DNA from 2 places in the Nonomuraea sp. NPDC050680 genome. Region 1 is predicted to be linked to the other one. Evidence: riboswitches for the same ligand, from Rfam matches in the RefSeq annotation. Region 1 holds a riboswitch; the other holds the start of a gene.

Evidence for each region. Region 1 has a riboswitch for S-adenosylmethionine ahead of thrC (threonine synthase). Riboswitches for the same ligand answer to the same signal wherever they lie in the genome.
Region 2: it holds a riboswitch for S-adenosylmethionine, as region 1 does, so the genes downstream of both, AB0H88_RS40765 (aminotransferase class V-fold PLP-dependent enzyme) here and thrC (threonine synthase) in region 1, are expected to answer to the same signal.

Annotation. Positions count from the first base shown of each region.
Region 1 covers NZ_JBFAIF010000040.1:616-14,815, reverse strand. The annotation lists gene AB0H88_RS51500 (ABC transporter permease) at 1-117, shown strand, start outside; gene AB0H88_RS51495 (ABC transporter ATP-binding protein) at 131-1,168, shown strand; gene AB0H88_RS51490 (dipeptide ABC transporter ATP-binding protein) at 1,152-2,168, shown strand; gene AB0H88_RS51485 (lipid-transfer protein) at 2,297-3,496, opposite strand; gene AB0H88_RS51480 (OB-fold domain-containing protein) at 3,478-3,882, opposite strand; gene AB0H88_RS51475 (S8 family serine peptidase) at 3,909-5,339, opposite strand; gene AB0H88_RS51470 (hypothetical protein) at 5,336-5,992, opposite strand; gene AB0H88_RS51465 (SAM-dependent chlorinase/fluorinase) at 6,205-7,011, opposite strand; gene AB0H88_RS51460 (DUF3263 domain-containing protein) at 7,129-7,431, shown strand; gene otsB (trehalose-phosphatase) at 7,486-8,274, shown strand; gene AB0H88_RS51450 (hypothetical protein) at 8,428-9,006, shown strand; gene AB0H88_RS51445 (MFS transporter) at 9,022-10,185, opposite strand; gene AB0H88_RS51440 (trehalose-6-phosphate synthase) at 10,187-11,611, opposite strand; gene AB0H88_RS51435 (RNA polymerase sigma factor) at 11,643-12,197, shown strand; SAM riboswitch class I at 12,277-12,417, shown strand; gene thrC (threonine synthase) at 12,431-13,663, shown strand; gene AB0H88_RS51425 (MoaD/ThiS family protein) at 13,687-13,962, shown strand.
Region 2 covers NZ_JBFAIF010000019.1:90,081-104,280, forward strand. The annotation lists gene AB0H88_RS40745 (hypothetical protein) at 1-159, opposite strand, end outside; gene AB0H88_RS40750 (acyltransferase) at 182-1,288, opposite strand; gene AB0H88_RS40755 (NADH-quinone oxidoreductase subunit D) at 1,285-2,430, opposite strand; gene AB0H88_RS40760 (DoxX family protein) at 2,551-3,150, shown strand; gene AB0H88_RS40765 (aminotransferase class V-fold PLP-dependent enzyme) at 3,294-4,553, opposite strand; SAM riboswitch class IV at 4,623-4,738, opposite strand; gene AB0H88_RS40770 (TerC family protein) at 4,840-5,565, shown strand; gene AB0H88_RS40775 (cytochrome P450) at 5,575-6,765, shown strand; gene AB0H88_RS40780 (SAM-dependent methyltransferase) at 6,786-7,754, opposite strand; gene AB0H88_RS40785 (DUF2520 domain-containing protein) at 7,992-8,882, shown strand; gene panC (pantoate--beta-alanine ligase) at 8,873-9,781, shown strand; gene AB0H88_RS40795 (L-aspartate oxidase) at 9,898-12,426, shown strand; gene AB0H88_RS40800 (type III pantothenate kinase) at 12,430-13,212, shown strand; gene AB0H88_RS40805 (hypothetical protein) at 13,277-13,747, opposite strand; gene lysX (bifunctional lysylphosphatidylglycerol synthetase/lysine--tRNA ligase LysX) at 13,895-14,200, shown strand, end outside.

The sequences.
Region 1 (14,200 bases):
TTCCTGGAGGCGCCGCTGCCGCTGTTCTTCCCGGCGCTGTTCCTGAGCATCACGGTGCTCGCGTTCATCATGCTGGGCGACGCGGTGCGCGACGCCCTCGACCCGAAGCTCAGGTAGGAGGGGGGTTCAAGTGAGAAAGGCAACAACGGACACGTTGCCCGCCGAGGGAGGGCTGGGTAACGAACCGCTGCTCGCCATCGAGGACCTGCACGTGGAGTTCCACACCCGCCCGGGAATCGTGCGCGCGGTCAACGGGGTCAGCTACTCGCTCAGCCCCGGGGAGACGCTCGCCGTGCTGGGCGAGTCGGGCTCCGGCAAGTCGGTGACCGCCCAGGCGATCATGGGCATCCTCGACATGCCGCCGGCCCGCATCCCCAAGGGAGAGATCCGCTTCCGTGGCACCGATCTGCTGAAGCTGTCGGACGAGGCGCGCACCCAGGTGCGCGGCCAGCGGATCGCCATGGTGTTCCAGGACGCGCTGTCCGCGCTCAACCCGGTGTTCACCGTGGGCTGGCAGATCAGCGAGATGTTCCGGGTGCACCGCGGCATGTCCAAGCGCGATGCCGTGAAGAAGTCCATCGAGCTCATGGACAGGGTCCGGATCCCGGCCGCCAAGCAGCGGGTGAACGACTACCCGCACCAGTTCTCCGGGGGCATGCGCCAGCGCATCATGATCGCCATGTCGATCGCGCTGGACCCTGAGGTGCTGATCGCGGACGAGCCGACCACCGCGCTCGACGTGACGGTTCAGGCCCAGATCATGGAGCTGCTCGCCGAACTCCAGCGAGAGAGCAACATGGGCATGATCCTGATCACGCACGACCTCGGCGTCGTCGCCGACGTCGCCGACAAGATCGCGGTCATGTACGGCGGGCGGATCGTCGAGAACGCCCTCGTGCACGACATCTACGCGAACCCGGCCCACCCCTACACCAAGGGGCTGCTGGAGTCGATTCCCAGGGTCGACCAAAAGGGTCAGGACCTGTACGCGATCAAGGGCCTGCCGCCCAACCTGCTCGACATGCCGACCGGCTGTGCCTTCCACCCGCGGTGCCCGTATCGCCAGGACAACTGCGTGACGGACAACCCCCCGCTCTACGAGATCAGCGGCACGCGCAGCAGCGCCTGCCACTACTGGAGGGAGGTCCTCGATGGCGACCAAGGGTGAGCGCATTCTCGAAGTCCGCGACCTCGTCAAGCATTTCCCCCTGACCCAGGGCATCGTCCTCAAGCGGCAGATCGGCGCGATCAAGGCCGTGGACGGCGTCTCGTTCGACCTCGACAAGGGTGAGACGCTGGGCATCGTCGGCGAGTCGGGCTGTGGCAAGTCCACGCTGGCCAAGGTGCTCATGGCGCTGGAGCGGCCGACCTCCGGCTCGGTGAAGATCAAGGGCCGGGACATCGCCAAGGCCAGGGGCGGCGAGCTCAAGCGGATGCGGCGCAACATCCAGATGGTGATGCAGGATCCGTACACCTCCCTGAATCCCCGGATGACCGTCGGCGACATCATCGGCGAGCCGTTCGACATCCACACCGAGGTCGCCCCCAAGGGCGAGCGCCGCCGTAAGGTGCAGGAGCTGCTGGAGGTCGTGGGGCTCAACCCCGACCACATCAACCGCTACCCGCACCAGTTCTCGGGCGGGCAGCGTCAGCGCATCGGCATCGCCCGTGGGCTGGCGCTCCAGCCGGAGATCATCGTCTGCGACGAGCCGGTCTCCGCGCTCGACGTGTCGATCCAGGCCCAGGTCATCAACCTGCTGGAGCGGTTGCAGAACGAGTTCGACCTGGCGTACATCTTCATCGCCCACGACCTGTCGGTGGTGCGCCACATCTCCGACCGGGTCGCGGTGATGTACCTGGGCAAGGTCGTCGAGCTCGGTAAGGACACCGAGATCTACGACAAGCCCGCCCATCCGTACACGCAGGCGCTGCTGTCGGCCGTGCCGGTCCCCGACCCTGAGGGCCGCGAGCAGCGCGAGCGGATCATCCTGCAGGGCGACCCGCCGTCGCCCGCCAACCCGCCGTCGGGCTGCCGTTTCCGCACCCGCTGCTGGAAGGCGCAGGAGATCTGCGCCGAGGAGGAGCCGCTGCTGCAGATCCGGCAGGGGACGGGGCACGAGAGCGCCTGTCACTTCGCCGAGACGCACGACGTGGTTCACGTCGGCTGACCACCGGCTGATCATCGGCTGATCACCGACGCCAAGGCCCTCCGCGGGAGCTTCCCGCGGAGGGCCTTGGCGGTTGTGGGGGAGCCTTGGCGGTTGTACGGTGAGCGTCGCCAAGACGGCCGAGCCGGTCAGCGGGTGGCTATGACGGCCGAGCCGTGGCCGAACAGGCCCTGGTTGGCGGCCAGGCCGACCCTGGCGCCCTCGACCTGACGCTCGCCCGCCCGGCCGCGCAGCTGCCGGGCCAGCTCGCAGACCTGGGCGATGGCCTGGGCGGGGATGGCCTCGCCGAAGGAGGCGAGCCCGCCCGACGGGTTCACCGGCACGCGCCCGCCGAGCGCGGTGTCGCCCGCCCGCAGCAGCTTGCCGGCCTCGCCGGGTGGGCAGAGTCCCACGTCCTCGATCCAGTCCAGTTCGAGGGCGGTGGACAGGTCGTACACCTCGGCGAACGAGACGTCGCCCGGCCCGACGCCCGCCTCCTCGTAGGCGGCGTGCGCGATGGCGGCCCTGAAAGGGCGCTCCGGAGGAGGTACGGCGGCGGAGGAGTCGGTCGCGAAGTTCGGCAGCTCCAGGACCGTGTTGGGGAACGTGGGCGTCACCGTCGAGACGGCGGCGATGCGCACCGGGTCGGCCACGCCCAGCCGGCGGGCGTACTCCGGAGAGGCCAGCACCAGCGCGGCGCCGCCGTCCGAGGTCGCGCAGATGTCCATGAGGCGCAGGGGGTCGGCCACCATGGGGGAGGCCAGGACCTCCTCGGCCGTGACGGCCTTGCGGTAGCGGGCCATCGGGTTCAGCGAACCGGCCAGGGAGTTCTTGACCTTGACGGCGGCGAAGTCGTCGGTGGTCTCGCCGTACAGGGCCAGCCGCCTACGCGCATAAAGCCCGAAATATGCGGGATTAGTGGCACCGAGCAGCCGGAACCGCAGCCAGTCGGGGTCGTCCGGGCGGTCGCCGCCGACCGGCTTGAAGAAACCCTTGGGCGTGGCGTCCGCGCCCACCACCAGCGCCACGTCGCAGAGCCCCGCCATGATCCGGGTACGCGCGATGTCGATCGCCTGCGCCCCCGACGCGCACGCCGCGTAGCAGGAGGCGATGCGGGCGCCGGACCAGCCGAGGGCCTGGGCGTAGGTGGATCCGGCGACGAACCCCGGATAGCCGTTCCTGATCGTGTCGGCGCCCACCAGGAACTGGACGTCGGTCCAGGCGATCCCGGCATCCCGCAGCGCCTGCCTGGCCGCCGCCACGCCGTACTCCGCGAACGGCCTGCCCTGCTTGCCCCATGGGTGCATGCCCGTGCCGAGCACCACGACGCTCACGACGCGCGCCCCCACATCCACACCAGGGGTCCGTCGGCCAGCGGGCCGTGGGTGAGCTCGACCTCCATGCCGACCTCCAGCTCGTCCACCGTCAGGTCCTTGACCTGCCCCAGCACCACGATGCCCGCGCCGGCCAGCTCCACCGCCGCCAGCGTCACGGGCGTGTACGGCTCCGCGGCCACGAACGGCTCGGGCGGTGGGTAGGCGGCGCTGGTGTACGACCAGATCCGGCCGCGTCTCGGCAGCCTGGTCTCCTCCATGGACTCCCCGTCGCAGTGCGGGTTGCGGCAGAACCCGCGCTGCGGCGGGAAGCAGACCGTGCCGCACGCCGCGCACCGGGTGCCGATCAGGTGGGTGGCGGCGTCCTCGATGACGAACCAGCCGTCGATCGCAAGGCTCATAGGGAGGAGTATCACACAAGCGCTTGCTAGGTTACATCCCTCCCGCGCCACCGGTGCCGGACGATGATCCGGCCCGACATGACCGCCGTCAGCAGGACCATGCCGAGCACCACCGGCAGCCGCGACGACGGCGGCGGGGACGACGGCGACCGGGAAACCGGGCCGTCGCCGAAGTAGCCGCCGGTCCCCACACCGCCCCCGGCGGACGCGGTGGCGGGCCTCGCCAGGTGGTCTGCCGCGCGCAGGGCGAGCAGCGCGTTGGCCACCCCGTGCCCGTACGAGCGGTTGTAGCCGTCGGCGGGCCGCCGCCTGGTGCCCTGTTCGATGGCCGTCCGCACGTGGTACGGGGAAAGGTCGGGGTGCATCGACTTGATCAGCGCGGCGATGCCCGCCACCATGGCCGCGGCCGAGCTCGTCCCGTCGCCGACCACGTACGAGTCGGCGCCGTCGGCGGTCACGATGCCGGTCCCCGGCGCGACCACCGAGAGGTAGTCCTGGCGATTGGAGAAGGGCGCCACCTCCAGCCGCCTGTCGACCGCGCCCACGGCGATCACGCCGGGGTAGGCGGCGGGGAAGTTCTTCTTGTTGGTCGTGTCGCCGTCGTTGCCGGACGAGGCCACCAGCACGGTGCCGCGGCTGATGGCGTACTGGACCGCCTCCTCCTCGGCGGCCGAGCCCTCCCAGGAGCCGCTGCCGCCGCCGAGCGACATGCTGATGACGTCGGCGCCGTGGTCGACCGCGTAGCGGATGCCTGTGGCCAGGGCGTCGCGGCCGCTGGGGTGCCGCTTCTGGCGGAGCGGGTCGCCGTTCTCCAGCGTGACCCTGACGGACAGCACGCGGGCGGCGGGCGCGACCCCGATGACCCCGCTGTCCGCGTGACCTCCGACCGCTGTCCCGCTCGCCGCTTGGCCGACTGCTGTCCCGCTCGCCGCTTGGCCGGCCGCTGTCCCGCTTGCTGCCGGGCCGCCCACCGCAGCGGTGCCTGCCGCGGCCCTACGTGTCGCGGGGATGCCTGCTGTCCCGCCGCCTGCCGTCCTGCGGGCTACGGTCGGGCCGTCTGGTGTCCCGCCGTTCGCGGCCAGGGTGTTCGGTGTCGGGGCGCTGTGGTCGTGGCCGTGGCCGGCGATGAGGCTGGCCATGGCGGTGCCGTGGTGGCCCCACATGGCGGGCTCCCCGGCGTCGCCGGTCAGGTCGGGGCCGGCGACCACCGCGCCGGCCAGGTCGGGGTGGTGGGCGTTCACGCCGGTGTCCAGCACGGCGACCAGCACGCCGGCGCCCTGACTCAGCTTCCACGCCTCGGGCAGGCGCAGGGTGGCGAGCTGCCACTGGCCGGCCCGCGCCGCCGTGCCCACGTCGTCGGAGGCGCTCGGTCCCGCCCCGGCCACCAGCACCCCGGCCGCCAGCGGCCCGGCCACCAGCAGGCCCACCGCCAGGGATCCGGCGAGCGGCCTGATCATCTGGTCAGGCTTCCGTACAGGGCCGTGGCCAGCCGGCGGGCGGTGTCGCCGAGGCGTCTGGTGACGAGCTCGCCCGGCTGGTACGGCCGGCCGTCCGCGTACCCGGCGGCCGTCGCCACGACGTAGGCGTCGTTCGACGAGATCAGCACGCCGGTGACGTACTGCGACTCGCCGAACCGCTCGGCCGGCCCATCGGGAAAGGCCACTGGCCGTACGGTCGGCAGCCGTCCGGCACCGGTCCCTGACGGCCCATCGGGCGGACGGCCGGCGCCGGTCTCTGATGATCCGGTCGGCGGGGCGCCCACGAGCGTCAGCGGGAGGTCGTCCGTCAGGCGGTCAAGGGGCCGGTGGGCGTCAGGGCCGGTCAGTACGGCGATGCCGACCGTCGCCACGAACGTCTGCGTGCTGTCCGCGTACGTGGCGCGCAAGGCCGTCACGCACCCGCGCAGCAGCCGCGCGACCCCGGGCTGGAAGGCCACCCGGCACGGCGACTCCGGGGCGACGCCGGCCAGGACATAGGTCACGCGGGCCCCGGAGGGGCTGGTGCCGGGCACGGAGCTCGGGAACACCCTGGCCACCGGCCACGCGTGCCAGCGCTCCGGCACGGGTGGCTCCGAGGACGGCAGGGCGGCGGACAGTAAAGAGAGCAGCACAACAGACAAAGGGAACAAGTGCACCTCGCGGGCAGGGGAGGGGTCGCCCGATGCCCGTGCATTCTGACACGCGATCGACGGTTCAATCTGACGCTTCGGTAAACAGACCGATACGCGGTGTAATTTCCTTTTGGCGGCTTTCGTCTCGAGGGGAGGGCGAGGGCCGCACATGGGCCTGGTCAGGGCGGGGTGAGAGTCGTACATGGGCCTGGTCAGGGCGAGGGTGAGAGTCGTACATGGGCGCCCGGTGGCAGGCCGAGGCGCTGGGCCGCGTCGCCAGAGTTGACGGCTATGGCGATCAGCCCGGCCGAGTCGGCGAAGGCCACCAGCTCGCCCGGCGGCACGGCCGCGAACGTCTCCCGGTACGGCAGTGTCAGTTGCCTGCGCCCCAGCCAGACCCCGAGCGTGTCCCCGATCCGCACGCCCAGCGCCGCCAGGTCGCCCGCCGCGATCGACAGCTGGGTGTTGCCGTAGCGGTCGACCGAGACCACCTCACCCTCGACGGCCCCCTGGCGTAGCTTCGAGGTCGGCTCCGGCAGCGAGACCAGCCGCGAGAGCGGCACCTCGGGTCCCAGCTCGGCCGGTTTGAGCCCGCCGCACAGCCGCCCGGCGACCGGCGAGAACACGTCCCGCCCGTGGAAGGTCGGTGAGACCGGATGCAGGAAGTAGTCGGCGTTGCTGATCTCGTAGGCCGCCTCGGCCCCGCCGCTGGCGTGCATGGCCCACGACAGGAGCCCGTTGTCGGGGCCGATGAACACCCGCCCGCCGGCCTCCACGGCGACCGCCCGCCTGGCTCCGCCCGCGCCGGGATCGACCGCCCCGATGTGTACGCCCTTCGGGAGATAGGGGATTGTCTGGGAGAGTATGGCGGCGCCGCGCCGTACATCGCCCGATGGGATCAGGTGGCACACGTCGATCACCCTGGCCTCGGGGGCGATCCCGGCTATCACGCCATGACAGGCGGCCACATAGCCATCTTCGAGCCCGTAGTCGGTGAGAAGTGTGATGACTGAGGTCACATTTGGTGACTGTACGTCTCTCAATCCGCCGTGAACACCCGCACTCCGCACATTACGATTGGCACGGGCCCGCGTGCCCACGATCTGATCGTCGCGCGCCCTTCCGAGGAGGACACCATGGACACTGCACCGGTCAGCGGTGACAGTGCTGCCCAGGAACCGTCCAGACAACCCCTCTCCAAACGCGATCTCGAACTCCTCGCCTTCGAGCGCCACTGGTGGCGTTACGCGGGTGCGAAGGAGCAGGCCATCAAGGAGACCTTCGGGTTCTCCGCCACCCGTTACTACCAGCTCCTCGGCGAACTGATCGATCGGCCGGAGGCGCTCCAGCAGGATCCGATGCTGGTCAAGCGGCTGCGCCGGCTGCGTTCCACGCGCCAGCGGGAGCGCGCCGCCAGACGGTTTGGCATGCGCCCCTGACCTGCTGGGTACGGCAGGCGCGTGAAGAACATCAGACAAACAGGATCGCCCGGCATGGAAGCGATCCTGAAGGATCCGGCGGGAGCCGTGATCGGGCTCGACTTCGACGGCACCCTTGCGCCGATCGTGGCCGATCCCGCCTCCGCCAGAATCCATCCGGAAGCGCCGCCCGTACTCGCCGAGCTGGGCAGGTACGTCAACGCGGTGGCGATCGTGACCGGCCGGCCGGTGGCCACGGCTCTGCGGCTCGGGACCGGCCTGACCGACGCACCCGGCTTGGCCGAGGTGCCTGGCCTGGTGGTGCTGGGGCATTACGGGTTCGAGCGCTGGGAGGACGGCCGGGTCTCGGCGCCGCCGCCTCCGCCCGGCGTGCTCGAGGCCGAGGCCGAGCTGCAACTGCTGCTCGTCTCCCTCGGCGTGAAAGGCGTGGCGATCGAGGACAAGGGCCGGGCGGTCGCCGTCCACACCCGGCGCAGCGCCGACCCCGAGGGCACGCTGGAGGCCCTGCGCGAGCCGCTGGCCGCACTGGCGAAGAAGCACGGGCTGGTCGTCGAGCCCGGCCGCCTGGTGCTCGAACTGCGGCCACCGGGCATGGACAAGGGGCACGCGCTCGGCCTGTTCCTGGCCGAGCGGGCGGCCAGGTCGGTCATGTTCGTCGGCGACGACCTGGGCGATCTGGCGGCCTTCGACGCGGTCAGGAACTCAGGGCTGCCGGGGGTGAACGTGTGCAGCGGTTCGGCCGAGGTGACCGCGCTGGCCGAGCGGGCCGACATCGTGGTGGACGGCCCCGACGGCGTGGTGGCCCTGCTGCGGGAGCTCGCTTCGGCCGTCAAAGGGCGCTGATCGACCTGCAGATCCGCAAACCGCCTACAAGGCTGCAGGTCCGCAAATCGCCTACAAGGCTGCAGGTCCGCAAATCGCCTACAAGGCTGCAGGTCCGCAAACCGCCTACAAGTAGGCAACCCGCCTGCAAGTGCGGGCCGGTACCGTCGCGGGATGTCGAAGAGATACCTCGCCGTGGCGGTCCTGTCCGTGGCCGCCGCCCTCCTCGTCCCGGCCGTCCCCGCCTCCGCGAGCATCGCGAGCGCGAACCATCCGCTCAAGCTGCGCCACGGGCTGACGCTGTCCCTGCCGAGCTCATGGAAGGTGTACGGCAAGGGCGACTGGATCCATGTCGTCACCGGCAAGTGCGCCAAGCCCAAGGGGGCGTACTTCACGCCGGAGTGCCACGGTTTCTGGGTGCTCGGGCCCGCGGCCGTCAAGGTGGGTCACGAGCTCAATCCGTACACGCCCGACCGGCCCTTCTACTCGGCGACCGACGTGCAGCCCTGCCCGCTCAACCACAAGTGGGGCCAGACGCTCAACGGCGCGGCGGCCAAGGGGCTGCGCCAGGTCGGACCCGGACACAAGGCGTACTACCGCGCGTGGAAGGGCACCTGCGTCACCGGGACGGGCAAGGCGCGGGCCGCCTTCGTCCAGCGGGAGTGGTATCTGCCCAAGAGTGGCGTGCTCGTCGTCGACTCATGGAACACCCCCGGACTGACCGGCGTGCTCAAGCACGCGGCCTGGCGATGAGCGTCCCCGGCGTGCTCAAGCGCGCGGCCTGGCGATGAGCACCCCGCCGGCGGCCAGGGCGATGAGGACGGGGACCAGCAGGAACGCGTTCCAGGTGCCGAAGCCGTCGGCGAGCGCGCCGAGCGCGAGCGGGCCGAGGGCCATCGCGGACCCGGCCCAGATCGGAGCCGCCGCGCCGGCCCGGTCGGGCCGGTCGCCCGCGTGCGTGATCAGCGCGGCCAGCGCGAGCGGGAAGTGCAGGGAGGCGCCCAGCCCGCTGAGCGCGAGACCCGCGTAGGACAGGACGGGCCAGGTGCTCAGCCAGAAGAGCAGCCAGCCCACCGCGGTGATCGCCAGCGCGCCCAGGAAGAGCCGCGCGGGCGCCAGGCGTAAGGCCAGGTACGCGCCGGCGAACCGGCCCGCCGCCAGCCCGGCCAGGAACGCGGTCAGCCCGGTGGCCGCGGCGGCCGCGCTCAGGCCGGTGCGCGAGGCGAACAGCTCGGCCGCCCATAGGTTGAACGAGAACTCCAGCGCCACGCAGCAGCACAGCACGCCGCCCGCCAGGTGGAAGCGCCACCCGGGCGGCGCCGGCCGCTCGCCGGTGGGCGAGGCCGCCACGGCCGTGGCCGGGGGCCAGACCCGCGCCATCGTCACGACCAGCAGCGCGGTGAGCGCGGGGGTGAGGAGCAGCGAGGCCCGCCAGCCGAGCGCGGTCTGCGCGCTCGCGCTGAGCAGGAAGGTCGCGGCCACGCCCACGACGACGCCGACGGCGTTCGCCTCGCTCAGCGCGGCCGGCCCGGCCGGCCCGTGGTGCTCGCTGAGGGCGGCCATGGCGCTGTAGAGGGCGATCGCGCCGAAGCCGGCGGCCACGCCATAGCCGAGCAGCGTCAGGGGCAGCGCGGAGAAGAGCACGACCAGGAGCACGCCCGCGTTCATCCCGGCCAGGCCGATCCAGGTGGTGGCCCGCCTGCCGTAGCGCCCGGTGAGGAGCGGGAGGGAGAGGCCGGCGAGGATCGTGCCCACGGCCATCGCGGTGCCGTGCAGGCCGGCGACCGTGCCGGAGGTCCGCTGCTGGAGGCGAAGGAGCGGCAGGGCCGCGCTCAGGCCGTAGATGAACGTGGCGAACGTACCGAGGATCAGGTAGATCAGCCAGGTCGGCCGGTCCCTGGTCAGCCGGGTGCTCTCTGAGATCGCCGACACGCTAGGCCAGCGCGTCCAGCTGGGCGGCGAACCACTTCTGCGGCGGGAGCGCGGTGGCCGCCGCCTCCAGCCGATCGCGGCGGCTCATGCGCTCCTCCTCGGGCATGACCAGCGCGTCGTGCAGCGCGACGGCCGTGCCGCTCACGTCGTAGGGGTTGACCATGAGCGCGTGCGGGCCCAGCTCGGCCGCCGCGCCCGCCTCGCGCGACAGCACCAGCGCGGCCCGCGGCGACAGGATCGGGCCCTCCTTGGCCACCAGGTTCATGCCGTCGCGGATCGGGTTGACCAGCAGCACGTCGGCCAGCCGGTAGGCAGCCAGCGAGCGCGGGTAGTCGTCGTTGACGTTGAGTATCAGCGGGTCCCAGTCCTCGGTGCCGAACTCGTCCTCGATCTCCTGGGCGCAGCGCTGCACCGAGGCGGTGTATTCGCGGTATTCGGGCAGGTCGTGCCGGCTGGGATAGGCGAACGCCAGGTGCACCACCCGGCCGTGCCACTCCGGATGCGCCACCAGGAACTCCCGGTAGGCCACCAGCCCGCGGACGATGTTCTTGGACAGCTCGGTGCGGTCGATGCGGACGATCAGCCGGCGGTCGCCGACCTGCTCCCTGATCGCGGCGATGTTGGACTCGACGTCGGGCTCGTGGGCCCGGGCCCACAGCGCCTCGCCGTCGACGCCGAGGCCGTGCACGCCGATGCGGGTGGTCCTGCCCTCGTGGGTGACCGTATGGCCGGCCCGGTCGACCTCCGCGCCCAGCAGGGCGCGGCAGCAGTCCATGAACGCCCCCGCCCAGCGTTCGGTGAGGAAGCCGGCGTGGTCGGCGCCCAGGATGCCTTCGAGCACCTCGCGCGCGACGTCGTCGGGCAGCAGCGAGAAGTATTCGGGTGGCGCCCACGGCGTGTGGCTGAAGTGCGCGATACGCAGGTCGGGCCGCTCGGCGCGGAGCATCGCCGGGGTCAGCGTGAGGTGGTAGTCCTGGACCATCACGCGGGCCTCGTGTGCGGCCTCCTCGGCCAGCGCCAGCGCGAACGCGCCGTTGTAGTCGCGGTAGGACTCCCACTCGCGCTCGAACCTGGTGCCGAACAGCGGCGCGTTGGGAGTGTCGTAGAGCAGGTGGTTGACGAACCACAGCGTGGAGTTGGCCACGGCGTTGTAGGCGCGGTGGAAGGTGGCCGGCGGGATGTCGAGCATCCGCAGCGCGCCGGTGTCATAGCCGGCGTGGTCGAGCCGGCCGCCGGGCGCCTGGCGTACGGCACCGCGGTCACCGTCGGACAAAGCAGCGCAGACCCACAGCACGCCGTCGTCCTTCAGGACTCCGGAGAGTCCGGACACCAGACCGCCACCGCCGCGCTTCATGGTCAGCACACCGTCGTCAGAGACGGTGAACGAGACGGGTCCTCTGTTAGAGGCGACCAGGACGCTGTTCATTAAAGCTCCCTCCGACCATAGGATCCCAGCTATGGCGCTTGATGACCTAACCGAGGAACTGGCCCGCTCCGCCGCTGCCGGAGATCATCGCGCACTGGGTGAGCTCCTGAAGCGGATCGAACCCGATGTGTTGCGCCATTGCGCTCGCATCCTGCCCTATCACCAGGATGCGGAGGAGGCTTCCCAGGACACCCTGCTGGCCGTGGCGCGCAACATCGGGCGCTTCGAGGGGCGGGCCAGGTTCAGCACCTGGCTGCACATCGTGACGGCCAACTGCGCCCGTACGACCTACCGCACGCTGAAGCGCCGCTCGGCCGAGCAGACCTCCGACGAGCTCCCCATGCAGAAGCCCGACGCGCGGCGGGTCAGTGTGATCGCCGGGTCGCGGCTCGACCTGCTCGACGCGATGGAGTCGCTGGAGGCCAGCAAGCCCGACCTGGCCCAGGCCCTCGTCCTGCGCGACATCGTGCAGCTGGACTACAACGAGGTCGCCGAGCAGCTCGGCATCCCGCTGGGCACCGCGAAGTCGCGCATCCACCAGGCGCGCAAGTACGTTCAGGGCGTCCTGGGGGAGGACTATCGCTGAGACCGTACGTCTCGCTTCGTGAGACGGTTAGTGGCTTGACGCGCCTGGCCAGGTAGAGTCAGGCCAAACAACTGAATATTGCTCATCCAGAGGGGTGGAGGGACCGGCCCTGCGAAGCCCCGGCAACCCTCCCGGATTCAGACTCGCTACAGGGCGAGGCCGACCGGGACAGGTGCCAATTCCGGTCTGCGGTCAAGGTGGCCGCAGGCGAAGATGAGGGAAGGCCTCGCTTCATGTCGCACGACTTCGGACCCGCTGTAGCCCTCTCTTGCCGCGAGTGCGGCACCCGTTACGACCTCGGTCCCAGCTTCGCCTGCCTGGAGTGTTTCGGGCCGCTCGAAGCGGCCTACTCCTTCGGTGACGTCACCCGGAAGGACATCGAGTCCGGCCCCGCCAACATCTGGCGCTACCGCTCACTGCTCCCCGTGCCCGCCGACGTCGCCACCAAGCCGAACATGAACCCCGGCTGGACCAAGCTCGTCAAGGCCGGCAACCTCGGCCGCGCGCTGGGCATCAAGTCCCTGTACGTCAAGGACGACTCGGGCAATCCCACCCACTCCTTCAAGGACCGGGTGGTGGCCATCGCCGTCGAGGCGGCGCGTAACTTCGGGTTCCACACCCTTTCCTGCTCCTCCACCGGCAACCTCGCGGGCGCGGTCACGGCCGCCGCCGCCAGGGCCGGGCTCGACGCCTGCGTGTTCATCCCCGCCGGGCTGGAGCAGGCCAAGATCGCCATGGCCCGGGTGTTCGGGGGCCGGCTGGTCGCCATCGAGGGCTCCTACGACGAGGTCAACCGGTTCTGCTCCGAGCTCATCGGCGACCCGCTGGGCGACAAGTGGGGCTTCGTCAACGTCAACCTGCGGCCCTACTACGCCGAGGGCTCCAAGACGCTCGCCTACGAGATCGCCGAGCAGCTCGGCTGGCGGCTGCCCGAGCAGATCATCATCCCGGTGGCCTCCGGCTCCCAGCTCACCAAGATCGACAAGGGCTTCAAGGAACTGATCGCGCTCGGCCTGGTCGAGGACCGGCCCTACAAGATCTTCGCCGCGCAGGCCAAGGGCTGCTCTCCCGTGTCGACCGCGTACAAGGCCGGCCACGACGTGGTCCAGCCGGTCAAGCCGGACACCATCGCCAAGTCGCTGGCCATCGGCAACCCCGCCGACGGCCCGTACGTGCTCGACATCGCCCGCCGCACCGGCGGGGCGGTGGAGGACGTCACGGACCCCGAGATCGTCGCCGCCATCAAGCTGCTGGCCGCCACGGAGGGCATCTTCGCCGAGACGGCCGGTGGCGTCACCGTGGGAGTGCTGAAGAAGCTCGTCGAGACCGGGCAGCTCGACCCGGAGGCGGAGACCGTGGTGCTCAACACCGGTGACGGCCTCAAGACGCTCGACGCCGTCGCCGACGACGCCCAGCCCTCGGCAGTGATCCGGCCCTCGCTCGACGCGTTCCGCGCGGCTGTCTGACAACCAGGAAAGGCAAGTTAATCATGAGCGTTTCTGTGCGGATTCCCACCATTCTGCGCACCTACACCGGTGGTAACGCGGAAGTGAGTGGGGAGGGCGCGACTCTCCGTGACGTGCTGGCGAAGCTCGACTCCGACTACCCGGGGATCGGCGCGAGAATTCTGGATGAATCGGGCAAGATTCGTCGTTTTGTCAACGTTTATGTTGGCGAAGAGGATGTCCGTTTTGTCGACGGACTTGACACGGCCGCCCCCGAAGGCGTGCAGATCTCCATCATCCCGGCCGTCGCCGGAGGGTAGTCACCCGCTCACTTCAGAAGGCGCTCCCATCTGGGGCGCCTTCTGTTTTTTCCGACAATTCAACGTTGAACGACTCACTCGCCGATGAAATGCGTAATTTGTTGATTGACTCTGTTGCCAAACGCTGTCCCACAGGTATGGTCGAGGGCGATCGCCTGGTTATTTCTCCATATGTCAGGCGATTGAGGGTCTCGCGTAGGAATGGGCGGGATCTAAGAGCCCAGTAAGAGGAGTCGGA
Region 2 (14,200 bases), on a different contig from region 1:
GCGTTCGGCGTCGGCGCGGGCCCGCGTGAGCCAGACCTCCCGTTCGAGCAGGCGGAGTGCGCGTCGGATGACATCACTCGTCCGCTCGCCCTCCCGCATGGCGGCCTTAATGATGCGCTCGTCCTCGGGGGTGGCCCGAAATTCGATCGTGGCCATCATGGGCCCAAGCTAGCGGCCATGGTCAACTTTTGTCAGGCACTTGTTCGGCAGGGGATCGCTTGCGGCCGAAGAGGTAGATGACCGGGAGGGTGCAGACCAGCGGGCCCAGGATGGCGAGCGGGCGTTCCAGCCACCATCTGAGGTCCGGTGGCACCTCGCCGCCGAGCGTGCCGAAGAACCACCACAGCAGCCCCAGCGCGATCGCCATGCCCGTGGTGTGGAAGAGGAACAGCGGCAGGGCGTAGCGGTTGATGGTGCCGTTGACCCGGCGCCACCCGGGCTTCTCCAGGACGCGCTCCATCGACGGCCGCAACACCTCGACCAGGCCGATCTGGAAGAGCAGCAGCGCCACGATGACGAAGGTGGGCGGCGCCATGTTCGACCACTTGTCGCCGGGCACCCCGACCATCGAGCCCGGGTAGATGCCTGAGTAGACCAGGCCGAACAGGGCGAACAGCCCGGTCCACAGGACTCCCACGTCATAGCGCCTGGGCAGGATGACGATCCGGTCGTAGAAGAAGCCGGCCTGGTGGGCCAGCCCCCAGACGATGATCATGTTCAGCCAGCCGACCCACTCGACGCCGTACCGGAAGCGGATCACGTCGATCACCAGGGCGGCGCCGCCCAGCCAGATGAGCGCCAGCACGTCGTAGTGGCGGTGCAGCCACAACGCCACGGGCAGCAGCGCGATCAGCACCAGGTAGACGCCGAGGAACCAGAGCGGGCTGAGCACGAGCAGCACCACCCGCCACATCCACTCGACGTGGAACACCCAGGTCACCACCGCGCCGATGGTGACCCACACGCCCACCAGCACGAGCGCGGGGGCGGCCAGCGCGCGGATGCGCCGCCAGACGAACCGGCCGATGCCGATGCCGCGCGCCTGGGCGCGGCTCCACGACAGCAGGTGGACGTGGCCGCCGACGTAGAAGAAGAGCGGCAGCACCTGAAGCAGCCAGGTGAGTATCCACAGCCCCGAGGTGAAGCCGAGCGGGCTGGTCGGTTCGGGACCCTCGGGCTTCCACTGCAGGATGGTGAACGCCCAGTGCCACACCACCACCACGATCAGACTGAGAGCGCGCAGCCAGTCGACATATTTGTCCCGCTGCGGAGTCGCGACGCCGGTCACTTGTCGATGTCACCCACGACGAAGAACATCGAGCCGAGGATCGCCACCATGTCGGCCACCAGGTGCCCCGGCAGCATCTCCCGGAGCACCTGGATGTTGCTGTACGACGCGGAGCGCAGCTTGAGCCGCCATGGAGTCTTGTCCCCCTTGGACACGAGGTAGTAGCCGTTGATGCCGAGCGGGTTCTCGGTCCAGGCGTACGTGTGGCCCTCCGGCACCTTGAGCACCTTGGGCAGCCGCTGGTTGATGGGACCCGGCGGCAGCGAGCGCAGCCGGTCGACGCACGCGTCGGCCAGGTCAAGCGAGACCTTGAGCTGGTCGAGCAGAATCTCGAAGCGGGCGTGGCAGTCGCCCGCGCCGCGCGTGACCACCTTCACCGGCAGCTCGGGATAGGCCAGGTACGGCTGGTCGCGCCGCAGGTCGAGGTCGACACCGGAGGCGCGGGCGATGGGGCCGCTCACGCCGTACTGCAGGATCTGCTCGCGGGACAGGACGCCGACGCCCTTGGTGCGGGCCAGGAAGATCTCGTTGTTCAGGATGAGGTTCTCGATGTCGGGCACGCGGCGCCGGGTCTCGGCGACGGTCTCCGACACCCGGTCCAGCCAGCCGTACGGCAGGTCCTCCTTCAGCCCGCCGACCCGGTTGAACATGTAGTGCATCCGGCCGCCGGAGATCTCCTCCATCACGGCCTGGATGCGCTCGCGCTCGTTGAAGGCGTAGAAGATGGGGGTGATCGCGCCCAGCTCCAGCGGGTACGAGCCGAGGAACATCAGGTGGCTCAGCACCCGGTTGAGCTCGGCCAGCAGCGTGCGCGCCCACACGGCCCGGACCGGCACCTCCATGCCCAGCATGCGCTCGGCGGCCAGCACCACGCCCAGCTCGTTGGCGAACCCCGCCAGCCAGTCGTGCCTGTTGGCCAGCATGATGATCTGCCGGTAGTCGCGGACCTCAAACAGCTTCTCCGCGCCCCGGTGCATGTAGCCGATGATCGGCTCGGCCGTGGCGATGCGCTCGCCGTCGAGGGTGAGCCGCAGCCTGAGCACCCCGTGCGTCGACGGGTGCTGTGGGCCGATGTTGAGGATCATGTCCTCGGTGGCCAGCTCTTTCGCCCCGACGCCGATCCCGACCACGCGTTCCGTCATATGGCAATGCTGCCACCGGCAGTCGTGGTGATCCAGCACAGGAAGAGGTCAAGGAACCCTATATCGGTGCATTCCGCCCACTGGACAGGGGAGGAACATCGGGAACGGGGGGAGAAAACCGTGCAAAGAAATCTTTTCGATCTTGCTGCCCTGATCTCGCGGGTGGCGATCGGCGTGATCTTCGTGACCCACGGGTGGCAGAAGATGCAGATCGGGGTGCCGATCACGGCTGCCGCCTTCAACCAGATGGGGATACCGCTGCCGCAGCTCTCGGCCGGGTTCGCCATCCTCGTGGAGACCATCGGAGGGGTCCTGCTCATCATCGGCCTGCTGGTCCGGCTGGCGGCTCTCGGGCTGCTGATCGACATGCTGGGCGCGATCATCTTCGTCCACGGTGCCCGTGGCATCCTGGTGCAGAGCGGCGGCTGGGAGCTCGCCGGTGCGCTGGCCGTGGCCTGTCTGCTGCTCCTGGCGGTGGGCGGCGGCCGGATCGGCATCGACGGCATCCTGCATGGCAGCTACCGGCGGCGCGCCGAGCGTCGCGCGGCCGAGAAGGATCTCGCCGGCCACGCTCCACCCACCTCCATCAGGCCGGAGGCCGCCCCGGAGGCGGACACCGCCCCCAGGCCGGTGCAACCGGCAGCCCGGGACGGTGAGATGCGGAACATCGACGACATCGTCGCCGACGAGCCGTCACGCGGACGTTCGCCGAGCGCTTGACCTCAGTTCGTGGCGCGGACGTTCGCTTGACCTCAGCCGGTCGTGCGGGCGTTCGCCGAGCACGTGACCTCAGCCGTTCGTGCGGGCGTTCGCCGAGCACGTGACCTCAGCCGGTCGTGCGGGCGTTCGCCGAGCGCTTGACCTCAGCGGGCGGCGAGGTCGCGGAGCGCGTCGATGAGGCGGTCCACGTGCTCCTCCGTGGTGCCGATGCCGATCGAGGCGCGGACGGCGGACGCCGTGTCGTCATCGCAGCCGCCATCTGAGGTGCCGAGCAGGTGCCGGACGAACGGGTGCGCACAGAACTTGCCGTCACGTACACCGATCCCGTACTCGCCCGACAGCACCTCGGCCACCTCGCGCGCCGAGTGCCCGTCCACGACGAATGAGACGATGCCCACGCGCGGCTGGTCCGGTCCCCAGAGCGACAGCTCACGCACGCCCTCGATCGCGGCCAGACCGGACCGGAGCCGGGCGATGAGCCGCTCCTCCTCGCGCACCAGCGCGGTCCAGCCGGTCGCGCTGAGGGCGTCGCAGGCGGCGGCCACGGCGATGGCGCCCAGGACGTTCGGGGTGCCCGCCTCGTGACGCGGTTCGGCGTCCTCGTGCCACTCGATGTCCTCGTCGACGGAGCGCACGGCGCCGCCGCCCTTGAGGTACGGCTCGCCGGAGGAGAGCCAGTCACGGCGGCCGATCAGCACTCCGGCCCCGAAGGGCGCGTAGAGCTTGTGCCCGGAGAAGGCGACGTAGTCGAGGTCGAGCGCGGTCAGGTTGAGCCGCCGGTGCGGCACCAGCTGGGCGGCGTCCACCAGGATCCGGGCTCCGTGGCGGTGCGCGATGTGCGCCAGGGCGGCGATCGGCCAGAGCTCGCCGGTGACGTTCGAGGCGGCGGTGACCACGAGCAGCTTGGGGCCGTCGATCCCGGCCAGCGCCTCGTCGGCGGCGCGGACGGCCTCGCCCGGGAAGGCGGGCGGCGCCAGCCGTACGGACTGCTTCCAGGGCAGCAGCGAGGCGTGGTGCTCGGTGTCGAAGACGACCGCGGTCGTGCCCTCGGGCAGGCAGCGGGCCAGGAGGTTGGTCGCGTCGGTGGTGTTGCGGGTGAAGATCACGGCGTCGTCGGGGCGGGCGCCGACGAAGGCCCTGACCGTGTGGCGGGCCTGCTCGTAGCGGGCGGTGGTGAGCTGGGAGGCGTAGCCCGCGCCGCGGTGCACGCTGGAGTAGGCCGGGAGCGCGGCGGTGACGGCGGCGCTGACCGGCTCCAGACAGGGGGCGCTCGCCGCGTAGTCGAGGTTGGCGTACGTCACCAGCCTGCCGCCCTTGACCGGCACTTCCAGGTCGGCGCCCAGCACGGCGGGGATCGGACGGGTGCGCTCGGCAGCCGGCGCCTCGGTGGCCTGGGCGGGCAGGGAGCTGAAGATCGTCAACGTGGACACGGCGAACCTCCTGGGGCCATCGGACCCCCGGAACACCCAGCGAGCCCGCGCTTGCCCGTCACACCTCGTGACGGACCAGGTCTTCACCCGGGGCACCCCGCCGCGGACGCGAGGGTTGCCGGCCAGCAAGCCGGGGCTGTGCGCTGGCACTCATGACCTACATCCGCACTATAACCGACACCCGGCCATCAATCGCAACCGCGAACTTATGCGGCCTCTGCCTCGTTGGTAACGGAAACCCCTGCTGCGAGGAGTACTAATGCTGGACTGGGTGGCTGACCCACAGATCTGGATCGGGTTTTTCACCCTGGTCGCACTAGAGATCGTGCTCGGCATCGACAACATCATCTTCATCTCCATCCTGGCCGGGAAGCTGCCGCCGGAGCAGCGTGACAGGGCCCGGGTCTTGGGCCTGGGCGCGGCGCTGATCAGCCGGCTGCTCCTGCTGCTGGCGCTGTCGTGGGTGGTCCGGCTGACCGAGCCGCTGTTCGAGGTCTTCGGTTACGGGATATCAGGGCGTGACCTGATCCTGCTGCTGGGTGGCCTGTTCCTGCTGGCCAAGAGCGTCACCGAGATCGGGCACAGCATGGAGCTGAAGGGGGAGGACGGCAAGGGCCGGGCCGTCACGTCGTTCGCCTCGGTGATCGTGCAGATCATGGTGCTGGACGTGGTGTTCTCGCTCGACTCGGTGATCACCGCCGTGGGCATGGTGGACGAGCTCGGCGTGATGATCGCCGCGGTGATCGTGGCGGTACTGGTCATGCTGTTCGCGTCGGGGCCGATCAGCAGGTTCGTGGACAAGCATCCGAGCATCAAGATGCTGGCTCTGGCGTTCCTGGTGCTGATCGGGGTGGTGCTCATCGCCGAGGGGCTCGGCCAGCACATCGCCAAGGGCTACATCTACTTCGCGATGGCCTTCTCGGTGATCGTGGAGCTGCTCAACATCCGGATGCGGAGCAGGCACGCCAAGCAAGCCTCCTCATAAGATGAAAAAGTGCGCTTCGATCCCTGGAATCCGGATTTTGTTGCCTACCCCTATGGCGCGTACGCGGAGCTGAGGCGTGATGCCCCCGTCAGCTACTTCGAGCCGACGGGGCAGTGGCTGATCTCCCGGCACGCGGACGTGAACGCGCTGCTCAGAGACCGCCGGCTGGGCCGCTCCTACCTCCACGTGGCCACGCACGAGGAGTTCGGCAGGCCGGAGGAGCCGGCGTTCCAGGAGCCGTTCTGGCGGGTGACCAGGGCCGGCATGCTCGACGTCGAGCCGCCGGTGCACACCAGGCTGCGCCGGCTGGTCTCCAAGGCGTTCACCCCGCGCATGGTCGAGTCGCTGCGCCCCCGGGTCAGGGCCATCGCCGAGGGGCTGGTCGGGGCGTTCGTCGAGAAGGGCGGCGGCGACCTGATCGCCGAGGTGGCCGAGCCACTGCCGGTGACCGTCATCGCGGAGATGCTCGGCGTGCCCGAGGCGGACCGGCACCTGCTGCGCCCCTGGTCGGCCGACATCTGCCGGATGTACGAACTGAACCCGAGCGTGGAGTCGCAGCATGTGGCCGCCAAGGCGGCGACGGAGTTCGCCGCCTACCTCGCGGACCTGGCCCGCGAGCGGGCCGTCCGGCCGGGCGACGACCTGATCAGCGCGCTCGCGGCGATCGAGGAGCTCACCGAGGACGAGCTGATCGGCACCTGCGTGCTGTTGCTCAACGCCGGTCACGAGGCGACCGTGAACGTGACGGGCAACGGCTGGTGGTCCCTGTTCAGGAACCCCGCCGAGCTGGTCCGCCTGCGCGAGGACCGCGGCCTGCTGCCCACGGCCGTCGAGGAGCTGATGCGCTGGGACACGCCGCTGCAGCTGTTCGAGCGGTGGGTGCTGGAGGACATCGAGGTGCACGGGGTCGAGATCCCGCGCGGGGCCGAGGTCGCGCTGCTGTTCGGCTCGGCCAACCGCGACGAGGCGGTGTTCGACGACCCTGACCGGCTCGACGTGGGGCGGCCGGACAACCCGCACATCTCCTTCGGGGCGGGGATCCACTTCTGCCTGGGAGCGCCGCTGGCCCGCATCGAGCTGATCGAGTCGTTCGGCGCCCTGCTGGAGCGGGCGCCGAAGCTGGAGCTCGCCCGCGAGCCGGAGTGGAAGCCGGGCTACGTCATCCGCGGCCTGACGTCCCTCGACCTGACGACAGGCTAGAGACTCCTCCTGGAGGGGTGTCAGCGGCGGTCCTGGACGAGCCATCCGAAGCCGCCGAGACCCCTCGGGTCGATCAGTTCGCCCTCCTCCGAGGCGCGGGCCAGGGCCTGGAGATAAGCCGTCGGATCGGCGTGGGCGAGGTCGATGGGCGGACGCGTGCCGGTGACCCCCAGAGCCCTTAGCGCATCGCGCTGTGTGGACAAGCCTGTGGATATCGCACCGGCCCGCCGACCGGCCTCGGCGCACGAGTCGAGCGCCACGTGCGCGGTGATGTCGCAGGTACCGTCGGGGATGGGCGCCACGACCGCGCCGTCGCGGTATCCGGTGAGTGTGCCATGGCACGGACGGTTATCCACAGGGTGTGCATAATCGATGGCCACCGCGCGACCCCTCCTGAGACGGGTCACCACGGCCGCCCACGCGGCGTCGCGCGGGCACCCGATCTCCCCCCGGAAGCCGATGCGGCTCAGCGACGGCCACCACCGGTCGAGCCAGGCACGGTCGGTGTCTGGCACGGGCTCGCCCAGCCGTTCCTCGCCCGTCTCGGTGTCGACCAGGACCAGCCGCGGCCCGTCGGCCGTCTGCTCGGCCACGTCGAGCGGGACGTTGTCCAGCCACTCGTTGGCGATCGCCAGCCCGGTGATGACGGAGGGGATCCGAGGGCGCCAGTCGATGCTCTTGGGCAGGTCGTCGGGTCTGGGTGAGAGGTCGACGGCGGTGATGTTGAGCCTGGCGCGCAGCCCGGGATCGGCGGCGTCGAGCACGCGAGCCACCAGGACGCCCTCTCCCGCGCCGATGTCGACCAGGTCGATGCCCTCCGGGAAGCCGAGGTCGGCGTCGACTTGGGTGAGCAGGGCCAGAACCGCGTCGGCGAAGGCGGCCGAGGCGCTGACCGACGTACGGAAGTGGCCTGAAGGGCGCTCGCGGAGGTAGAAACCGTCCTCGCCGTACAGCGCGTGCTGCATCGCGGCGCGCCAGGTGAGCCACATGCCTGGACTATCTCACGAACCCAAGGGATCTACGCGGGCGTCGGGTCACAACTCGGCGCCCGCCACCACGAGATGAACCCCTCTCCTCATCTCTTCCGACAGGGGGTGCGCGTTTTATATCCCCTTGTCCCTTTTTTGGGTAACTCAACATGCGGCAAAAGCCTGGTCACGTACGTAGTCGCGAGCGGCCGTTACGCTGGGCGGCAGTGCCATCAGGGTCGACAGGGGTGGGACGTCATGGACGCAGGGGATCGGCCGGCGCGGCTGGCCGTGGGCGTGCTGGGCGCGGGCAAGGTGGGTTCGGTGCTGGGTGCCGCACTGGCGCAGGCCGGACATCATGTGGTCGCCGCCAGCGGGGTCTCCGACGCCTCGCACCGGTGGGCGGCGGAGCGGCTCGGCGTGCGGCCGACCCGGCCCGAGGAGGTCGTCGAGACGGCTGAGCTGATCCTGCTCACCGTGCCCGACGACGCGCTGCCCGATCTGATCAACGGTCTGGCCTCGACCGGCGCGGACCTGCAGGGCAAGCTGCTCGTGCACACCAGCGGCGCGTACGGGCTGTCGGTGCTCGAGCCGGCCGCCAGGGCGGGCGCGCTGCCGCTCGCGCTCCATCCGGTGATGACATTCACCGGGAGGGACGACGACCTCAACCGCATCACCGGCATCTCGTTCGGCGTGACCGCGCCCGACACGCTCAGGCCCATCGCCGAGGCCCTGGTCATCGAGATGGGCGGCGAGCCGGTCTGGATCGCCGACGCCGACCGTGCCCTCTACCACGCGGCCCTGGCCGGGGCGGCCAACCACATGGTCACGCTCATCGCGGAGTCGCAGGAGCTCCTGCGGAGCATCGGCGTGGAGCATCCGGGCATCATGCTCGGCCCGCTGCTCGGCGCGGCGCTCGACAACGTGCTGCGGCTCGGCATCGCCGGGCTGACCGGTCCCGTGGTGCGGGGCGACGCGGGCACCGTGCGCAAGCACGTCGACGCGCTGATCCTGGCGGCCCCCGAGGCGGCCGACGCCTACATCGCCCTCGCTAGGCTCACGGCGGACCGCGCGCTCGCCGCGGGGCTGTTGAAGCCCGAAGAGGCCGAGCGCCTGCTTGACGCGCTCGGAGGCAACATATGGACCTGATCGTCGCCAAGAACCGCACCGACCTGGTCAAAGCGCGCGGCGAGGGGAGCGTCGCGCTGGTGCCCACCATGGGTGCGCTGCACGAGGGGCACCGCTCCCTGATCCGCGAGGCCCGCGTACGCGCCGACCACGTCGTGGTCAGCATCTTCGTCAATCCTCTGCAATTTTCGCCAAACGAGGATTTTTCCCGCTATCCGAGGACGTTCGACGCGGATTTGGAGGCGTGCCGGGCCGAGGGCGTGGATGTCGTCTTCGCCCCGTCGGCCGACGACATGTATCCCCCTGGCCGTCAGGTCAGCGTCCAGTCGGGCGAGATGGGCACGATCGTCGAGGGCGCCGTCCGGCCCGGCCACTTCGACGGTGTGCTCACGGTCGTGCTCAAGCTGTTCAACCTCGTCCAACCCGACGTGGCGGTCTTCGGGCAGAAGGACGCCCAGCAGCTCGCCATGATCCGCAGGATGGTCGCCGACCTCGACCTGCCGATCGACATCGTCGGCGCGCCGACCGTCCGCGAACCCGACGGCCTGGCGCTGTCGAGCCGCAACCGCTACCTGTCCGCCGACGAGCGGCAGGTCGCCCTCACCCTCTCCAGGGCCCTACGGGCGGGCGCGGCGGAGTCCGCCCCGGCCACGGCTCTTCCGGAGGGGGCGGGAGCCGTGCCGGCCACGGCCCTTCTGGAGGGGGCGGGGTCCGTCCCGGCCAGGATCCGGGCGGCGGCGCTGGCCGTACTCGAGGGCGCTGCTCCCCGGCTCGCGCTCGACTACCTGGTGCTCGTCGATCCGGCCACGTTCGCCGAAGTGAGCGAGTCATACCGGGGCGAGGCGGTGCTCGCGGTGGCCGCCAAGGTCGGCACCACCCGGCTGATCGACAATGCCGTCCTGTCGCTCGATCCGACCTGACAGAAGCATCGCCGCAGCTCTACGCGTACCTGGCGGACTGAGCCACCCCCGGGAGTCAGCATCTTCGCCGGTGAGTTATCGTCATATTGACGAAATCGCCTCAATGAGGAGACTCCATGAGCGCACCGGCGATTCCCCTCCGACTGACGGCCCCCGATCCCGGCTGGATCGCCGAGGCGGACGTGGTCATCGTGGGCTCCGGCATCGCCGGGCTGACCGTGGCCCTGCGCTATGCCGAGCTGGACCCCGCGGCCAAGGTCCTCGTCGTCACCAAGGACGTGCTCTCGTCCGGGTCGACGCGGTGGGCCCAGGGCGGGATCGCGGCCGTGCTGGACCCGCACGACAGTCCCGACGAGCATCTGAACGACACGCTGATCGCCGGAGTGGGCCTGTCCGACGTGCGGGCCGTACGGACGCTGGTGACCGAGGGGCCGGGCGCGCTGCGGCGGCTGATGGAGCGCGGCGCCCAGTTTGACCGGACCCCCGACGGCGAGCTCCAGCTCACCCGGGAAGGCGGTCACCGGCGCGACAGGATCGTGCACGCGGGCGGCGACGCCACCGGGGCCGAGGTGCAGCGGGCGCTGGTCGAGGCGGTCAGGGCGGGCGCGGTGGAGGTCATCGAGCACGCGCTGGTCCTCGACCTGCTGACGGACGCGCGCGGCCGGGCCAGGGGCGTGACGCTGCACGTCATGGGCGAGGGCGCCCGCGACGGCGTGGGCGCGGTGCACGCGCGGGCGGTCGTGCTGGCCACCGGCGGCATGGGGCAGGTGTACGCGTCCACCACCAATCCCGTCGTCTCCACCGGCGACGGCGTCGCCCTCGCGCTCAGGGCGGGGGCCGTGGTGCGCGACATCGAGTTCGTCCAGTTCCATCCCACGGTGCTGTGGCTCGGTGAGGAGTCGACCGGGCAGCAGCCGCTGATCTCCGAGGCGGTCAGGGGCGAGGGGGCCTTCCTGATCGACCATGAGGGCCGCGCGTTCATGAGCGGCGTGCACGAGCTGGCCGACCTGGCGCCGCGCGACGTCGTCGCCAAGGCCATCACGCGCACGATGCTCGAGAGCGGGCAGAGCCACGTCTTCCTCGACGGCCGCCACTTCGGCGCGGACCGGTGGAAGACCCGCTTCCCCACGATCTACGCGGTCTGCCGCGAGCACGGCATCGACCCGGCCACCGAGCCCATCCCCGTCGCCCCGGCCGCCCACTACGCCAGCGGCGGGGTCAGAGCCGATCTGCACGGCCGTACCTCCATCGAGGGCCTCTACGCGTGCGGTGAGGTCGCCTGCACGGGCGTGCACGGCGCGAACAGGCTCGCGTCCAACTCCCTGCTGGAGGGCCTGGTCTTCGCCGAGCGCATCGCCGCGGACATCCACGCGTCGGTACGGCCGGAAGAGGCGTCGGTGCCCGGCGAGGTGGTCGCGAGCCGGGCGGTCACGGGCCTGGCCGACCCGCGGATCCGCGCCAAGGTCCAGGCCCGCATGAGCGGGGGAGCGAGCGTGCTGCGCAGTCGCGAGTCGCTCGCGGAGACGGCGCGGGCGCTCCGCGACGCCCGCTGGACCCCGGTCCAGGTGTCGCCGTGTACCGAGTCCTGGGAGGCCACGAACCTGCTGACCGTGGCCACCGTGCTGGTGGGCGCGGCCCGGGCCCGGTTGGAGACCCGCGGCTCGCACTGGCGCGAGGACTTCCCCGAGCGGGACGACAATGACTGGCTGGGCCACCTGGACGTGACCTTGACCGAGGAGGGGCCCCAGATGACGTACACGCCGCACGGCGACACCACGCCGCCGCGACTGGCGCAGGAGCTCGCCGCCGCCGGGCTGGATCCGGCGGAGATCGACGCGCTGATCGACCGGGCGCTCGCCGAGGATCTGCAGGAGGCGGGCGACGTGACGAGCCTGGCCACCATTCCGGCGGAGCAGCGCGCGATCGCGGACGTGGTGGCCCGCAAGGACGGCATCGTCGCCGGGCTGGCCGTGGCCGAGGCGGTGTTCGTCCGGCTGGGCGCGGCCCGTACGGAACGGCGGGCCAAGGACGGCGAGCGCGTCCGCGCGGGCGACGTACTGATGACGGTGGAGGGCCCGGTCAGGGGCTTGCTGACGGCGGAGCGCACCGCGCTCAACCTGCTCACGCACCTGTCCGGCATCGCGACACTGACCGGCAGGTGGGTCGAGGCGGTCAGCGGCACCCGGGCGAGGGTGCGTGACAGCCGCAAGACGCTGCCCGGCCTGCGGGCGCTGGAGAAGTACGCGGTGCGCCGCGGCGGCGGCGTCAACCACCGAATGTCCCTGTCGGACGCGGCGCTGATCAAGGACAACCACGTGGTCGCCGCCGGCGGCGTGGCCGAGGCGTTCCGCGCGGTGAGAGAGCGCTATCCGGAGCTGCCGATCGAGGTGGAGGTGGACCGGATCGACCAGCTCGGCCCGGTGCTCGAAGAAGGCGCCGAGGAGATCCTTCTCGACAACTTCACGGTCGAGGAGACCGCCCAAGCCGTCCACATCGTGAGAAATCGGGCGAAGCTTGAGGCTAGTGGAGGGTTGACCTTGGAATCGGCCCGCGCTGTGGCCGAAACTGGCGTTGACTACCTTGCGGTGGGAGCCCTCACGCATTCGGCGCCGGCCCTCGACATCGCACTGGATCTACGGGGGTAATCGATGCTGCTCACGATCGACGTCGGCAACACGCACACGGTGCTCGGCCTGTTCGAGGGCGAGGAAGTCATCGAGCATTGGCGGCTGGCCACGGACGCCCGCCGCACAGCCGACGAGATCGCGGTCGTGCTTCAAGGGCTGCTCACCCAGTCTCCATTGCTCAAGGGGGCCGATGTCAGCGGCATCGCGATCTGCTCGACCGTGCCGAGTGTGCTCAACGAGATGCGCGAGATGTGCCGCCGCTACTACGGCGACGTGACCGCGGTGATCGTGGAGCCGGGCATACGTACCGGCGTGCCCGTTCGCATGGACAACCCCAAGGAGGTCGGCAGCGACCGGATCGTCAACGCGCTGGCGGCCATCGACCAGTACGGCGGCCCTTGCGTCATCGTCGACTTCGGCACCGCGACCTCGTTCGACGCGGTGTCGGCCAAGGGCGAGTACATCGGTGCGGTCACCGCGCCCGGCATCGAGATCTCCGTCGACGCCCTGGCGGCGGCGGGCGCCCAGTTGCACAAGGTGGAGCTGGTCAGGCCGCGCTCGGTCATCGCCAAGAACGCCGTCGAGGCGCTCCAGGCCGGCATCATCTACGGCTTCGCGGGCCAGGTCGACGGCATCGTCGAGCGGATGACGGCCGAGCTGGCCGACGACCCCGACGAGGTGACCGTGGTGGCCACCGGCGGGCACGCGGCGCTGGTGGTGGGCGAGTCGCGCTCGATCGACGTGCACGAGCCGTGGCTGACGCTGATCGGCCTGCGGCTGATCTACAACAGGAACACGGCATGAACAAGCGGCCCCCCGCTCGGGTGAGGGGGCCGCTTGCGTTCGTGGACTGTCTCTACCTGGCCGGTTACTCGGAGTCGCCGGTGTACAGGTCGCTCCAGCTGCCGCAGTTGCGCGGGTGGGAGCCGTGCAGGTCGATCTGGCAGACCTTCACGCGGAGGCTGGAGACGTCGTCGCTGTCGAAGGAGAAGCGCTTGAAGGCCGGGTAGCCGCAGTACTTCTTGGTGTAGACCGTCGACCAGTTGTCGTCGAAGTCGCTGGCCTGGAACTTCACGTACGCGCACTTGCCGCCCTCGTCGTAGCTACGGTGGTCCAGGTCCCAGAGCTTGCCCCTGACGGTGATCGTGTTCGACTCGTGGTCGTCGTCGTTCCAGTCCACACTGACCCAGCCGGAGGCCTTGGCCTGGTAGTGCTGCGAGTAAACCGGACCCCAGGAGTCGGAGTCGGCGGTGCTGGCGCTGGCGGCCGAAGGCAGCGCAAGGGCCAGCGCGCTCGTGGCGGCGACGGCGGCGAGGCCGGTCGCGAGCTTCTTCATCATGATCTCTCCTTGAGCTCCCCCTGGGCCGGCGCCTTGCCGGTTCCCCCCTGAGCTCGATGTGTCATTGGTAAGGGAGAGCTCTTGCAGCCACCCTGCAGAGAAGTGACGAGCCCTTGCAGTTCGCCATATCCCCTACTCTTTGATGCTGTGAGCGACGAACTTCCCGAGCAGATGCGCATCCGGAGGGAGAAGCTCGACCGCCTTCGCAGTGAAGGCGTCGATCCTTACCCGGTGACCTTTCCCCGCACGGCGACCAACGCCGAGGTGAGGGAGAAATACCAGGCCCTCGACCCGGACACCGCGACCGGCGACAAGGTCGGCGTCGCGGGCCGCGTCATGCTCAACCGCGTGGGCGGCAAGCTCTGCTTCGCCACACTCCGCGACGGCAGCGGCGACCTACAGGTGATGATCTCGCTCGACAAGGTCGGCGAGGAGTCGCTGGCGGCCTGGAAG